Alicycliphilus denitrificans K601: one gene and its partner. The protein of the gene in region 1 interacts with the protein of each later gene in a pairwise test. Links are inferred from orthologs where the notes say so. Each region holds a gene or a part of one and is shown in the gene's direction. Other genes may lie near its edges.

Region 1 (9,549 bases):
GCCGTGGACGAGCTCGACATCGACTACGGCGGCGACAGCATCGAGATCGGCTTCAACGTGACCTACCTCATCGACGTGCTGGCCAACATGGGCCAGGACATGGTGAGGATGGAACTGGCCGACGGCAACAGCTCGGTCGTCTTCGGCATCCCCGACAACACGCACTTCAAGTACGTCGTGATGCCCATGCGCATTTGAAACTATTGTTTTAATAGCTGCAAGCGCTTGATGGACGGGCGCTAGCACCTATTTCCGCTTAGAGAAGAATTTCGGCCCCTCGCCACGCGCCAGGGGCCCACCGGCCCCAAGGCATTCCATGACCGACGAGAACCAGCCCGATCCCCAGACCACGGCCCCCGCAAGCGTTGACGCCGGCGGCTACGGCGAAGGCGCCATCCAGATCCTGGAGGGCCTGGAGGCCGTGCGCAAGCGTCCGGGCATGTACATCGGCGACACGAGCGACGGCACGGGCCTGCACCACCTCGTGTTCGAGGTGGTGGACAACTCCATCGACGAGGCGCTGGCCGGGCATTGCGACGACATCGTCGTCACCATCCACACCGACAACTCGATCTCGGTGATCGACAACGGCCGCGGCATCCCCACGGGCGTGAAGATGGACGACAAGCACGAGCCCAAGCGCTCGGCGGCCGAGATCGCGCTCACCGAGCTGCACGCGGGCGGCAAGTTCAACCAGAACAGCTACAAGGTCTCGGGCGGCCTGCACGGCGTGGGCGTGTCGTGCGTGAACGCGCTGTCGAAGAAGCTGCGCCTCACCGTGCGCCGCGACGGCAAGACGCACCAGCTCGAATTCTCCAAGGGCGTGGTGCAGAACCGCCTCATCGAGGTGGTGGACGGCTTCGAGGTCTCGCCCATGAAGATCGTAGGCCCCACGGAGAAGCGCGGCACCGAGGTGCGCTTCCTGCCCGACACCGAGATCTTCAAGGAGAACAGCGACTTCCACTACGAGATCCTGGCCAAGCGCCTGCGCGAGCTCTCGTTCCTCAACAACGGCGTGCGCATCCGCCTCATCGACGAGCGAACGGGCAAGGAGGACGACTTCTCCGGCGCCGGCGGCGTCAAGGGCTTCGTGGAGTTCATCAACGGCACGAAGAAGGTGCTGCACCCCACGGCCTTCCACGCCACGGGCTCGCGCCCGGCCGAGAGCTACGGCGGCATCCCCGGCACCGAGATCGGCGTCGAAGTCGCCATGCAGTGGAACGACGGCTACAACGAGCAGGTGCTCTGCTTCACCAACAACATCCCCCAGCGTGACGGCGGCACCCACCTCACGGGCCTGCGCGCCGCCATGACGCGCGTGATCGGCAAGTACATCGAGCAGAACGAGCTCGCCAAGAAGGCCAAGGTGGACGTGAGCGGCGACGACATGCGCGAAGGCCTGTGCTGCGTGCTGAGCGTCAAGGTGCCCGAGCCCAAGTTCAGCAGCCAGACCAAGGACAAGCTCGTCAGCAGCGAGGTGCGCGCGCCCGTGGAGGACATCGTCGCCAAGGCGCTCACCGAGTACCTGGAGGAAAAGCCCCAGGACGCCAAGATCCTGTGCGGCAAGATCGTCGAGGCCGCGCGCGCGCGCGAGGCCGCGCGCAAGGCGCGCGAGATGACGCGCAGGAAGGGCGTGCTCGACGGCATGGGCCTGCCCGGCAAGCTGGCCGACTGCCAGGAGAAAGACCCGGCGCTGTGCGAGATCTACATCGTCGAGGGCGACTCCGCCGGCGGCAGCGCCAAGCAGGGGCGCGACCGCAAGTTCCAGGCCATCCTGCCGCTGCGCGGCAAGATCCTGAACGTGGAGAAGGCGCGCTACGAGAAGCTCCTGTCCAGCAACGAAATCATCACCCTGATCACGGCGCTGGGCACCGGCATCGGCAAGGCCAGCGAGGACGGCAACGGCAAGAGCGGCGCCGACGACTTCGACGCCGCCAAGCTGCGCTACCACCGCATCATCATCATGACCGACGCCGACGTGGACGGCGCGCACATCCGCACCCTGCTGCTGACCTTCTTCTATCGCCAGATGCCCGAGCTCGTCGAGCGCGGCCACATCTACATCGCCCAGCCGCCGCTCTACAAGGTCAAGAACGGCAAGGAAGAGCTGTACCTGAAGGACGCCGCCGCGCTCGACAACTTCCTGCTGCGCGTGGCGCTGAACCACGCCAGCATCAGCACCGGCGGCGACGCGCCCCGCACGCTGGCCGGCGACGAGCTCGCCACCCTGGCGCGCACGCACCAGCACGCCGAGCGCGTCATCGACCGCCTGTCGGCCTTCATGGACGCCGAGGCCCTGCGCGCCGCGGCCGACGGCGTGGCCTTCAACCTCGACACCCTGGAGGACGCCCAGGCCAGCGCCGTGCAGCTGCAGGCCAGGCTGCGCGAACTGAACACCAGCGGCGTGCCCGCCGACGTGACGGGCGAGATCGACCCGCGCACCGACAAGCCCATCCTGCGCATCAGCCGCCACCACCACGGCAACATCAAGAGCAGCCTCATCACGCAGGACTTCGTGGCCGGCGACGACTACGCCGCACTGGCCGAGGCCGCCGAGAGCTTCCGCGGCCTGATCCAGGAGGGCGCCAAGGTCATGCGCGGCGAGGGCGAGAAGCAGAAGGAGGAAAAGATCTCCGACTTCCGCCAGGCCATGCAATGGCTCATCGGCGAAGCCGAGCGCACCACCGCCCGCCAGCGCTACAAGGGCCTGGGCGAGATGAACCCCGAGCAGCTCTGGGAAACCACCATGGACCCCGAGGTGCGCCGCCTGCTGCGCGTGCAGATCGACGACGCGATCGAGGCCGACCGCGTGTTCACCATGCTCATGGGCGACGAAGTGGAGCCGCGCAGGGACTTCATCGAGACGAATGCGCTGCGCGCCGGCAACATCGACGTCTGATTCTTTGTGTAGGTAGCCTCATAACCTGAGAAATCGAGACCCATAAGTTGAGAAATGCCGCCCCATGAACGCCGCCCCTCAGCTTGTACTCATTGATACAAATTGCTTGGTGAGAGCGTATTTCTCTCCACTACGCCCCATTCTTGGGAGGCCGGTGGCGGGCTACGAGCTAAAGACGCTCAATGGCTTGGCGGCGGAGCTGAAAAATTTAGCGAAACGCCCAGACTTGGCTTGGCTCAGTGACCAAGTCATCGTTAACGAAGTTGACGCGGCCACCGTCACGCTTACGAAGGCGCAGCGCCAAGCAATCGACCAAGACGCTTTAGAAATCCAGAAGGTTGGCAACGCAGCCCTCTATGAAGACTACAGAGATAGAAAGCTTAAGGTACGTCGAGCGCTTACGCTGGCCGATTCGAAAGCTCTGGCGGCCTGCCTTGAGCTGAATGCCGCGCTATCAACCGATGAGTGGCCACTCCGCCTCGTGTCCGAGATGTATGACTACGACAACGGGGACTCTGTTCGGCTCTTTTCGAGTGTGGAGTTAATTGCGTTGTTAGAGCACGAAGGGCTAATCAACCGCGAGACCAGGATTAGGACCTATGCGGACTGGTTAAAAAACGGAGAGAAGCTACTAAGAGAGTCGCCAGACATCTACTCTCGACTATTCAATGAGCCCCCACCGACTGCTCAGGACTGATGCTCCCAAAGCACGTGCGACAAGCTTAGGGCGTCGCCTATACCAAGGTTTAAAACACTGGCAATAAAGGCCGGGTTACGCCCGCCTTCGGTCTCTTGGAAGCTCTGAATGGCCCTAAAAACAGGCGTCTTGTAATACTCCCCAGCCTTAACCACATACTCCTGTTGTGAGGGGGTATCACTTCCGGAAATCACCCGCGTCATCGTCGGCACATTAGCACGGCCCCTATTCCAAGCAGCATAAAACTTTGGGGTATCCAGGCCCGTTTTCATACCGTATAGCTGTTCGCTCAAACGGTCTATAGCGCGCAAGATTGTGATAACAGAAACACCGAACCGTTTCGCGTACTCGGTGATGACCACCAATCCATCGCTTGATGCCCTTACGGCAGCCAAGCATTCATTCGCAACCTCATCGGGGAAGACCAACTGTTGCGCAAACTTCTCTGCAAAGGTCTCGCCATCTTCCTCCGAGAGAGCGTGCATGGTCAGACAGTGGCCGTACTCATGTGCAAGCCAATACTTATAGTCATCACTTCTGCAACCCAGATTGAACACAACCCAAAACGTTTTGGACTCTGGCAAGTAAACGGTCAGCGCGTTTTCGTGGCGCTCCTTGTTCAGGCCCCACATGACCGGCACAAAGATAGCCCCAAAAATATGGAAAAGTCTCTCAAGGTTCTCGTTGCTTAGAACGTCGTGGTTCGATAATCCAAGCGAAGCTCGAGCTCGCGTCGCAGCGTTGCGAATACGCTCTGCATCTAGGGAAGGTTCCCGCAGAAGTGGCGGCTCGAAATCAGGCCTTTCATCCACGAAAGGCAAGAGCTGCTCTAAATGGCGCGCCTGCTCTTCTGCAGCATCGCGCATGGGGCCCGAAACAGGTTTATTGAACTTGGTCCGGTAAGCAAACACCGGCGTAGGCGGCTGAACAACGTTCAGCAGGGTCTCGACCGGTATGCCAAGCACTTCGGACAATTTGGTGAGTTTACTTGGACGGGGAATTGACTCTCCGTTCAGCCAATTGGAGGTCGCTTCCTTGCTCACCGTGCAAGCCTCTGCCAAGGCCGTACCGGACATGCCGAGTCTGCGCATTGCGCCTTCAATGGCAGGGATATTCAGCATAGCGAGTGATGATATGGCGGACGTCAAGTTTCGTCAAGTTGTCGCTCTCAAGGCTTGCTGCGTCGCAAGCAGCTTGAGGACTGCCCGTGTGGCACCACACAGCTGTTCGACTGGCGCCACTTCGAAGAGCTCGGTCCTGGAGCCGGCTGTCAGGGTGAAGCTGCTGAATGAAACCAACTCTGAATCAGGAATAGCCACGGTATGCACCATGCTAGCCGACCGCCCGTAGCGCCGCCAACTGCTCCTTGCTGCCCGGGCGATACCTCGTTCTCTGCCCGAACTGCTTCACGTCACTGTCGCTAATGGTGAAAACTGTGGTGTGGTACAGACAGCCTCCGAACCCATTGCTGAGCCCAACATCCTGACCCCCGTAGACATTCTTTTCACCAGCTATCACCCAGACGGGCTCAAGCCCAGCCTGCGCCAGGCACTGCAGGAAATATTCCCGCGAAACCACGCTGAACCGCCCCGGCTTTCAAGGAGGCCGATTGGTTTAAGTTGACACCTCTGTCGAGGTGTCGCTGACGGCGAGTTGCCTCCAGTAGTTTGCCTCAGCTTCTGCCGGAGGGATGCCCCCAATCGGCGTGAGCAGTCGGACGTGATTGAACCAGTGCACCCACTGCAGGGTGGCCAGCTCCACGGATTCCCTGGTCTTCCAGGGTCCCCGGCGGTGAATCAGCTCGGCCTTGTACAGCCCGTTGATGGTCTCGGCCAGTGCGTTGTCGTAGCTGTCACCCCGGCTGCCCACTGATGGCTGGATACCCGCCTGGTCCAAGCGTTCGGTGTAGCGTATGGAAACGTATTGACTGCCCCTGTCGGAATGGTGCGTCAAGGCATGGGCTGCTGGCTGGCGGTCATACAGCGCCTGCTCCAGCGCATCCAGCACGAAGTCCGTTTGCATGCTGCGGCTGACCCGCCAGCCCACGATGCGCCGGGCGTACACGTCCACCACGAAGGCCACGTACAACCAGCCCTGCCAGGTGGAGACGTAGGTGAAGTCCGACACCCACAGCTCGTTGGGCCGGCTGGCCTTGAATTGCCGGTTGACGTGGTCCAGCGGGCACGGTGCCGATGTGTCCGGCGTGGTGGTGCGCACTGTCTTGCCACGGCGTGCTCCTTGCAAGCCCATGGCACGCATCAGGCGCTCGACCGTGCAGCGCGCCACTGCGATGCCCTCGCGGTTCATCTGCAGCCAGACCTTATCGGCCCCGTAGACCTGCCAGTTGGCGTGCCACACGCGCTGGATGTCGGCTTTCAAACCCTCGTCACGCTGGACGCGTTGACTGCGCAGTTGCGGGTTGCGTTGCCGGGCTGCGTGGCGCCAGTAACACGACGGGGCCATCTGCAGCACCCGGCAGATGGGCTCGACCCCGTAGTCATCACGGTGGCGGTCGATGTAGTTCTTCAAGACTTCAATCGGCGGTCGAGCTCCGCCTGCGCGAAAAACGCGCTGGCCGTCTTCAGGATGTCGTTGGCCCGGCGCAGCTCTTTGACCTCACGCTCCAGTTCCTTGATGCGCTGGGCGTCTGCCGTGGTGGTGCCGGGGCGCTGGCCGCTGTCGACCTCGGCCTTCTTGACCCAGTCATTCAAGGTCTGCGGCACGCAGCCAATCTTGGGCGCAATCGATTCAATGGCTGCCCACAGCGACGGGTAGTCGGCTCGGTGCTCCTGCACCATGCGAACGGCGCGCTCGCGGACTTCCGGGGAGAACTTCGGTGACTTGTTCATGGCTCCATCTTCTCAAGAGTTGGTGCCTCCTCGAAATCCGGGGCTGTTCACCACCGACCAGTGCCGCCAGTTTGGTTGAACCCATAACGGTCGCAACACCAGCCATCTTTGCCACCACACCGGAGACGGCGACACCCGCAGCGACACCGACGGCTCCCTGCACAACATGGGCCGCGACCTCCACCCGGTCCGACCCTTCCAATTTTTCTTGTGCCGATTTTTGGCCAGGCTCGGGTCCTTTGTGCTCCATTCGAGTTCCCTGCGCCTTAGGCCACTATGTAGTTCACTACCGCTTTGAAAATATCGACAAGCAGTTTAAAAAACTCCACTGCCAGCTTGACAGTGCTGTGCAGCATGGAGTCGCGTCCTCCCTCTTGGATGTTGTACCCATACAGTGCGACGAGTACGCCGACCAGGGGCGCGAGCAAAGCACCGATGAAAGGAATTGACGCGGATACGAGGGCGGAGACCGCCGCCCCAATGGCTACGCCAATCGCGAGGCCCGGGTTCGCCAAGAAGAAATCAACAATCTTTTTGATGATGATTTTTCCGACTGCGACGACCTCGCCACCGATGACCTTTGTTTTGTCCCAGAGGTCTTGCATCCGAGTAACAACTTCGGGAGGGAGGCCGCGGTCGAGCAGCGCCTTGGCTGCGGCTGCGAAGCTTTCGGCCTGCTGAGCCTCAGCGTTGATAACTGTCAGTTCAAGCAGTGCTACTTCGGGCTTCATCGTCACGGTTTTTCCTTCTTAAGGCGGGCTGAATCTCACTCATTATGCAGGTCGCCCAAGCGAAAAAATCAGCGATGACGCAGCCACATCCAAGCTCCCAGCGCAAGGAAAAACAGAATCGTGGCAACGCTGACCTTGAGGGCCATCGACAGTATCGAAGCGGTCACAGAGAGCGCCCCGAGTTTTACCAACATAGCGCTTGAGAAAACGACCAAAACGGCTGTCCAGAACATTGCAATCTCCGTGGTTGAAAACTGCAGTCTTACGCAGTGAACCGACAGGTCATGTCGTTTTTGGATGCTGTGTCCAAAAATGTGAAAGGGTCAGGCCACGAGCCACTGGTGCAGCGCACACCGGTTGCCCCCCGTGAAGAGGAAGGCTGTTTGGATAGCAGGTGTGACCTGCGATGCCTGGTTGGCTCTAGTCAAACAAGGCGTATAGTGCTTTTTCAGACGCAGAAGACGCTTTTTCATTGATGACCCACGCTGTTTTTGATGGGAGACGCCGCATCGCGGCGGACTCAGAGATGCCTGCAAAAACAGCGCTGGTAGAAATTTCTCAGCTTATGCGTCCAAATTTCTCAACTTATGCTTACCCATGACGCGTAAGTCGTTGATTCATAAGGCATGAAATTCTCGGCTTATGAGGTCACCTACACTTTGCCGCCGCCGAACTCGGGGCCGGGCGGCAGGCGCCGGCCATGACGCTCCCTTGCCACCACATGGCACCATGAGATCCCCCATCGCCATCGTCGACGTCGATCGCCCCGACACCTGGACCCGCTACCGCGCCGGCCTGTGCAACAGCTGCGCGGCCAACTGCTGCACCATGCCGCTGGAGGTGCAGCTGCCCGACCTTGTGCGGCTGGGGCTGGTCGATCCGTTCGAGGCGGAGCATGTCGCACCGAAGCTGATCGCCAGGCGGCTGCTCAAGGCCAGGCTCGTGGACCACTACAGCCCCAGGCACGGGCTCTTCACCATGGCGCGGCGCGCCGATGGGGACTGCGGCTTTCTGGACGCCGCGACCCGGCTGTGCACGGTGTACGAGCGGCGGCCCGAGACCTGCCGCCTGCATCCGCAGACGAAGAGCCCCAGGCCAGGGTATTGCGCCTATGGGGCGAGGACATTGCAGCGCCGCGGTTGAACGCCCGCGGCATGCCCGTCGCCGCTATCCGGGCCGGGGCGCCTGCCTGATCACGCCCCGCTCCAGCAGAAGCGCGATCTGCTCCTGCGACAGGCCGGCCTCTCCCAGCACCTGCAGGGTGCTCTGGCCGATCTCCTGCGGCCGCAGGCGGTAGCTGGCCGGCGTGCGGCTGAACTTGATCGGCGAGGCCACGGAGCGGAAGCCCTCCACCTCGGCCACCATGCCGCGGTGCGCCGTGTGCGGGTGGGCCAGCGCCTCGACCACGTTCTGGATCACACCACAGGGCACGCCCACCGCCACCAGCTTCTGGAACAGCGTCTGCGCGTCGAAGCTGCTGAAGGCGCTTTGCAAATCCTTCTTGAGTTCGAAGCGGTGCACGGCGCGCTGGGCGTTCGTGGCATAGCGCTCGTCCTCAGCCAGGTGCGCATGGCCCACGGCCTCGCACAGGCGCTGGAACTGGCCGTTGTTGCCCACGGCCAGGTAGATGGGCTCGGTGGCGGTGGCGTAGGTGTCGTAGGGCGCGATGTTGGGATGCCCGTTGCCCGAGCGCTGCGGCGCGCGCCCGGTGAACAGGGTGTTGATGGAGTGCGGGTACAGCGAGAAGAGCGCGCTGTCGAACAGTGCCGACTCCACCGACTGGCCCCGGCCGCTGCGCTCGCGCTCGTGCAGCGCCATCAGGATGCCGATGACGGCGTTGAGTCCCGTGGTCACGTCCACGATGGGCACGCCCATGCGCGTGGCCACGCCCTCGGGGTCGCCATTGATGCTCATCAGGCCGCTGAGCGCCTGCACCGCCGCGTCGTAGCCCGGCAGCCCGCCCAGCGGGCCGGTGGCGCCGAAACCGGTCACGCGGCAGTGGATCAGGCGCGGGAAGCGCTCGCGCAGCACCTCGTCGTAGCCCATGCCCCAGCGCTCCAGCGTGCCGACCTTGAAGTTCTCTATCAGCACGTCGGCGTCCTGCAGCAGGCGCATCACCACGTCGCGCCCCTCGGGCGCGGCCAGGTCCACGCACACGGTGCGCTTGTTGCGGTTGATGCCGGCGAAGTACGAGGCCATGCCGGCATCGTTGAACGGCGGCCCCCAGGTGCGGGTCTCGTCGCCTGCGGGGCCCTCGACCTTGACGACGTCCGCCCCGTGATCGCCCAGGATCTGCGCACACAGCGGACCGCCCAGCACGCGCGACAGGTCCACCACCTTCAAACCATCCAATGACGCCATTGCGGCCTCCTA
Region 2 (6,078 bases), 2.1 Mb from region 1 along the record:
GCGGGTACCGACCACTTCGATTTCCACGCGGCGGTTCTTGGCGCGGCCTTCCTTGGTCTTGTTGTCGGCGATGGGCTGCTTCTCGCCCTTGCCTTCGGTGTACACGCGGTTCTTCTCGATGCCCTTGGACACCAAGTAGGCCTTCACGGCCTCGGCGCGACGCACCGACAGCTTCTGGTTGTAGGCGTCAGTACCGATGGAGTCGGTGTGGCCCACGGCGATGATCACTTCGAGGTTGATGCCCTTGACCTTGGAGACCAGGTCGTCCAGCTTGGCCTTGCCTTCGGGCTTCAGCACGGATTTGTCGAAGTCGAAGAACGCGTCGGCAGCGTAGGTGACCTTGCTAGCGACGGCAGGAGCGGGCTTGGGTGCTGCGGGAGGAGCGGCCACAGGGGCGGGTGCGGGTGCGGGTGCGGGTGCCGCGGCGGCCTTCACCAGGGCGCCATCGCAGCCTTCTGCGGCGGTGGCGGGTGTCCAGTTGGCATCGCGCCAGCACAGTTCGTTCGTGCCGTTCTTCCAGACCAGTTCACCGGAACCGTTTTGCCAGTTGTCGATGACCTTACCGCCGTCTGCCGCCTTTACTTGGGCGCCAGCCGAGGTTGCAATCACGGCAGAGGCCAACAACATCGCCAATTTGTTCAGTTTCTTCATGGTTCTCCTCTTGGGGAAAAAGCCGCAGCCGTGCTGCGAATCGGGGACGTCGTCAGTGACCATCACCAAAAACGTTGAAATGATTGTGCCATACGTAACAACGCAAAGGCGTCTTTGACGGAGCATCAACAGTAGGACAAAAGCGCAATCCCCGGGATGTGTTGCTCAGCCGCGACATGGTCTTGCACCTAAAATGGTTGTTTCCCGCCGTCTCCACCGCCGTCGTCATGACCCAGTTCGCCAAAGAAACCCTGCCCATCAGCCTAGAAGAGGAGATGCGGCGCAGCTACCTGGATTACGCCATGAGTGTGATCGTGGGCCGCGCCCTGCCCGATGCCCGCGATGGTCTGAAGCCGGTGCACAGGCGCGTGCTGTATGCCATGCACGAGCTCAACAACGACTGGAACCGGCCTTACAAGAAGTCCGCTCGCATCGTGGGTGATGTGATCGGTAAATACCACCCGCACGGCGACAGCGCGGTGTACGACACCATCGTGCGCATGGCGCAGGACTTCTCGCTGCGCCACATGCTGGTGGACGGCCAGGGCAACTTCGGCTCGGTCGATGGCGACAACGCGGCGGCCATGCGCTACACCGAGATCCGCCTGGCGAAGATCGCGCACGAGATGCTGGCCGACATCGACAAGGAGACCGTCGATTTCGGCCCCAACTACGACGGCAGCGAGAAGGAGCCGCTGGTGCTGCCGAGCCGCCTGCCCAACCTGCTGGTGAACGGCTCCGCAGGCATTGCCGTGGGCATGGCGACGAATATTCCGCCACACAACCTCAACGAGGTGGTGGACGCTTGCTTGCATTTGCTGCGCAACCCCGAATCGTCGATCGACGAGTTGATGGAGATCATCCCCGCGCCGGATTTCCCCACGGCCGGCATCATCTACGGCATCCAAGGCGTGAAGGACGGCTACCGCACCGGGCGCGGCAAGGTGGTGATGCGCGCCAAGGTGCACTTCGAGGACATCGACCGCGGCCAGCGTCAGGCGATCATCGTCGATGAGCTGCCCTACCAGGTCAACAAGAAGACGCTGCAGGAGCGCATGGCCGAGCTGGTGCACGAGAAGAAGCTCGAAGGCATCAGCCACATCCAGGACGAGTCGGACAAGTCCGGCATGCGCCTGGTGATCGAGCTCAAGCGCGGCGAAGTGCCCGAGGTGGTGCTCAACAACCTGTACAAGCAGACGCAGCTGCAGGACACCTTCGGCATGAACATGGTGGCGCTGGTGGACGGCCAGCCCAAGCTGTGCAACCTCAAGGAGCTGATCGAGGTCTTCCTGCAGCACCGCCGCGAGGTGGTGACGCGGCGCACGGTGTTCGAGCTGCGCAAGGCGCGCGAGCGCGGCCACGTGCTCGAGGGCCTGGCCGTGGCGCTGGCGAACATCGACGAGTTCATCCGCATCATCCGCGAGTCGCCCACGCCGCCCGTGGCCAAGGCCGAGCTGATGGCGCGCTCGTGGGACAGCCAGCTGGTACGCGAGATGCTGACGCGCACGCGCGAGGACGGCGGCGTGGTGAACGCCGACGACTACCGCCCCGAGGGACTGGAGCGCGAATTCGGCATGCAGGAAAGCGGCCTGTACCGCCTGTCGGACACGCAGGCGCAGGAGATACTGCAGATGCGCCTGCAGCGCCTCACGGGCCTGGAGCAGGACAAGATCGTGGCTGAGTACAAGGACGTCATGGCGGTCATCGAGAACCTGCTGGACATCCTGGCCAAGCCCGCGCGCGTCTCGACGATCATCGGCGAGGAGCTCTCCGCCCTGCGCCAGGAGTTCGGCCAGACCAGGCTGGGCGCGCGCCGCTCCACCATCGAGCACAGCGCGCAGGATCTCTCGACCGAGGACCTGATCACGCCCACCGACATGGTGGTGACGCTGAGCCACACGGGCTACATCAAGAGCCAGCCCCTTTCCGAATACCGCGCGCAGAAGCGCGGCGGGCGCGGCAAACAGGCCACGGCGACCAAGGAAGACGACTGGATCGACCAGCTCTTCATCGCCAACACGCACGACTACATCCTGTGCTTCTCCAACCGCGGCCGGTTGTACTGGCTCAAGGTCTGGGAAGTGCCCGCTGGTTCGCGCAATTCGCGCGGGCGGCCCATCGTCAACATGTTCCCCCTGCAGGAGGGCGAGAAGATCAACGTGGTGCTGCCCCTCACGGGCGAGATGCGCAGCTTCCCCGCCGACCGCTACGTGTTCATGGCGACCAGCATGGGCACGGTGAAGAAGACGGCGCTCGACGAATTCTCCAACCCGCGCAAGGCCGGCATCATCGCCGTGGGCCTGGACGAGGGCGACTACCTCATCGGCGCGGCGCTGACCGACGGCGAGCACGACGTGATGCTCTTTTCCGACAGCGGCAAGGCCGTGCGCTTCGACGAGAACGACGTGCGCCCCATGGGCCGCAACGCGCGCGGCGTCAAGGGCATGCAGCTCGAGGACGGCCAGAGCGTGATCGCCATGCTGGTCGCCGAGGACGAGAACCAGAGCGTGCTCACCGCCACCGAGAACGGCTACGGTAAGCGCACCAGCATCACCGAGTACACGCGCCACGGCCGCGGCACCAAGGGCATGATCGCCATCCAGCAGAGCGAGCGCAACGGCCGCGTCGTGGCCGCCACGCTGGTGCACGCCGACGACGAGATCATGCTGATCACCGACACCGGCGTGCTGGTGCGCACGCGCGTGTCGGAGATCCGCGAGCTCGGCCGCGCCACGCAGGGCGTGACGCTGATCTCGCTGGACGAGGGCGCCAAGCTCAGTGGCCTGCAGCGCATCGTGGAGAACGACGCCAATACCGCCGAGGCCGATGGCGCGGACACGGCTCCTGCCGCGGACGACCCGCATTGACTATCGAAAACAATAGCTGCCAGCGCTTTCCGCAAAAGCGCTGGAGGCATATTTGACTGAAACACCATGAACCGCCCCTACAACTTCTCGGCCGGCCCGGCCGCCATCCCTGAAGAAGTGCTGCAGCAGGCTGCCGCCGAGATGCTCGACTGGCACGGCAGCGGCATGGGCGTGATGGAGATGAGCCACCGCGGCAAGGAGTTCATCGCCATCTACGAGCAGGCCGAGGCCGACCTGCGCGAGCTGCTCGCCATTCCGCCCGGGTTCAGGATCCTGTTCATGCAGGGCGGCGGCATCGCCGAGAACGCCATCGTGCCGCTGAACCTCTCGCGCGCGGCCACGGTGGACTTCGTGGTCACGGGCTCGTGGAGCCAGAAGTCGCGCAAGGAGGCGCAGAAGTACGCCGCCGAGGTGCGCACCGCCGCATCGAGCGAGGAAGGCGGCTTCACCACCCTGCCCGACCCGGCCACGTGGCAGCTCTCGCGCGGCGCGAGCTACGTGCACGTCTGCAGCAACGAGACCATCCACGGCATAGAGTTCCAGGAACTGCCCGACCTGCGCGCGCTGGGCTGCGACGCGCCGCTGGTGGTCGATTTCTCGTCGCACGTCGCCTCGCGCCCCGTGGACTGGAGCCGCGTGGGCCTGGCCTTCGGCGGCGCGCAGAAGAACATCGGCCCCGCGGGCCTGACGCTGGTCGTGGTGCGCGAGGACCTGCTGGGCCACGCGCTGCCCATCTGCCCGAGCGCCTTCGATTACAAGATCGTGGCCGACAACCAGTCCATGTACAACACGCCGCCCACCTGGGGCATCTACATGGCGGGCCTCACGTTCCAGTGGCTCAAGCGCCAGCGCGAGGGCGACGCCACGGGCGTGGCCGCGATGGAGCGGCGCAACATCGCCAAGGCGAAGCTGTTCTACGACTACATCGACGGCTCGCAGTTCTACGTAAACAAGGTGGCGGCCAACTGCCGCTCGCGCATGAACGTGCCCTTCTTCCTGCGCGACGAATCGCGCAACGAGGCGTTCCTGGCCGGTGCCAAGGAACGCGGCCTGCTGCAGCTCAAGGGCCACAAGTCCGTGGGCGGCATGCGCGCCAGCCTCTACAACGCCATGCCGCTCGCGGGCGTGCAGGCGCTGGTGGACTACATGCGCGACTTCGAGCGCGCCGCCACCTGAATCCACTCATAAAAAACGAGCTGGCAGCGCTTGATATTCAAGGCTTTCAAATAGGTTTCATGCTGAAAACCCACAGGGACAAGCGCCAGCAGCTATCAAAACCATGGCAGACAAACCAATGAGCACCACCCCGCAGGCCAGCCCCGCGCTGGCCGATCTGCGCGTGCAGATCGACTCGCTGGACCACCAGCTGCTCCAGCTCGTCAACCAGCGCGCCCGCGTGGCCGAGCAGGTGGGCGAGCTCAAGAAGCGCGAGGGCACGCCCTTCTTCCGCCCCGACCGCGTGGCGCAGGTGATCGAGAAGATCCAGGGGGCCAACCCCGGCCCGCTCAAGAACGCGCACGTGGCCGCCATCTGGCGCGAGATCATGTCCGCGTGCCTGGCGCTCGAATCGCCCCAGCGCGTGGCCGTGCTGGGCCCCGAGGGCACGTTCTGCGAGCAGGCGGCCATCGAGTACTTCGGCGGCGCGGCCGACCTGATGTACTGCAACAGCTTCGACGAGGTGTTCCACGCCACGGCCGCGGGCAGCGCGCAGTACGGCGTGGTGGGCGTCGAGAATTCGAACGAGGGCGTGGTCACGCGCTCGCTCGACATGTTCCTGCACACGCCCTGCCACGTGGTCGGCGAGGTGAGCCTGCTGATCCGCCACAACCTGCTGCGCAGCGTCAACTCGGCCGAGGGCATCGAGGCCGTGCTGGCCCACCCGCAGGCACTGGCGCAGTGCCACGCGTGGCTCGCCAAGCACCTGCCGCATGCCGAGCGCCGCCCGGTGTCGAGCAACGCCGAGGGCGCGCGCCTGGCCGCCACCAACCCGGCCTGGGCCGGCATATCGAGCGAGCGCGCGGCCCAGCAGTACGGCCTGCACGTGGTGGCACACGCCATCCAGGACGACGCCTACAACCGCACGCGCTTCGCCATCATCTGCCTGCCGCACACGCTGGCCACGCCCGCGCCCACGGGCCGCGACTGCACCAGCCTCATCATCTCCGTGCCCAACCGCCCCGGCGCGGTGCACGACCTGCTGGTGCCGCTGAAAAAACACGGCGTGTCCATGACCCGCTTCGAGTCGCGCCCCGCGCGCACCGGCCAGTGGGAGTACTACTTCTACATCGACCTCGAAGGCCACCCCGCAGAGGCCAACGTGGCCGCCGCGCTGGCCGAGCTGCAGCAGCTGTGTGCCTTCTACAAGCTGCTCGGCACCTACCCCGTCGCTGCGTGAGGAGCGGGCCATGTTTGAACAACTCGGCCTGATCGGCTGCGGCCTCATGGGAGGCTCGTTCGCGCTGGCCATGAAGAAGGCCGGCCTGGTGCAGCGCGTGGTGGGCTACAGCAAGTCACCCTCGACCACCGAGCGGGCGCGCCAGCTCGGCGTGATCGACGTGGA

What was found.
Region 2: the proteins of gyrB (region 1) and gyrA interact in binary tests that used the Escherichia coli proteins (3 or more experiments, as listed by UniProt). The link is inferred for Alicycliphilus denitrificans K601 from one-to-one orthologs.

The regions. Positions count from the first base shown.
Region 1 is NC_015422.1:2,561-12,109, forward strand. What follows is about bases 1-3,107. They hold gyrB (DNA topoisomerase (ATP-hydrolyzing) subunit B), read left to right. Parts: upstream 1-316; coding sequence 317-2,899; downstream 2,900-3,107. Other genes in these bases: dnaN (DNA polymerase III subunit beta), read left to right, coding at 1-198; ALIDE2_RS00030 (hypothetical protein), read left to right, coding at 2,964-3,107. Outside these bases: more of ALIDE2_RS00030, read left to right, coding at 3,108-3,596; ALIDE2_RS24145 (helix-turn-helix domain-containing protein), read right to left, coding at 3,587-4,717; ALIDE2_RS00055 (hypothetical protein), read right to left, coding at 6,712-7,182; ALIDE2_RS25140 (hypothetical protein), read right to left, coding at 7,245-7,409; ALIDE2_RS00060 (YkgJ family cysteine cluster protein), read left to right, coding at 7,906-8,319; ALIDE2_RS00065 (CaiB/BaiF CoA transferase family protein), read right to left, coding at 8,344-9,537; ALIDE2_RS00070 (enoyl-CoA hydratase/isomerase family protein), read right to left, coding at 9,547-9,549. UniProt on the Escherichia coli protein: DNA gyrase negatively supercoils closed circular double-stranded DNA in an ATP-dependent manner to maintain chromosomes in an underwound state.
Region 2 is NC_015422.1:2,078,453-2,084,530, reverse strand. Bases 508-3,718 are described here. They hold gyrA (DNA gyrase subunit A), read left to right. Parts: upstream 508-878; coding sequence 879-3,518; downstream 3,519-3,718. Other genes in these bases: serC (3-phosphoserine/phosphohydroxythreonine transaminase), read left to right, coding at 3,585-3,718; ompA (outer membrane protein OmpA), read right to left, coding at 508-651. Also shown: more of ompA, read right to left, coding at 1-507; more of serC, read left to right, coding at 3,719-4,694; pheA (prephenate dehydratase), read left to right, coding at 4,813-5,913; ALIDE2_RS09885 (prephenate dehydrogenase), read left to right, coding at 5,924-6,078. UniProt on the Escherichia coli protein: A type II topoisomerase that negatively supercoils closed circular double-stranded (ds) DNA in an ATP-dependent manner to maintain chromosomes in an underwound state.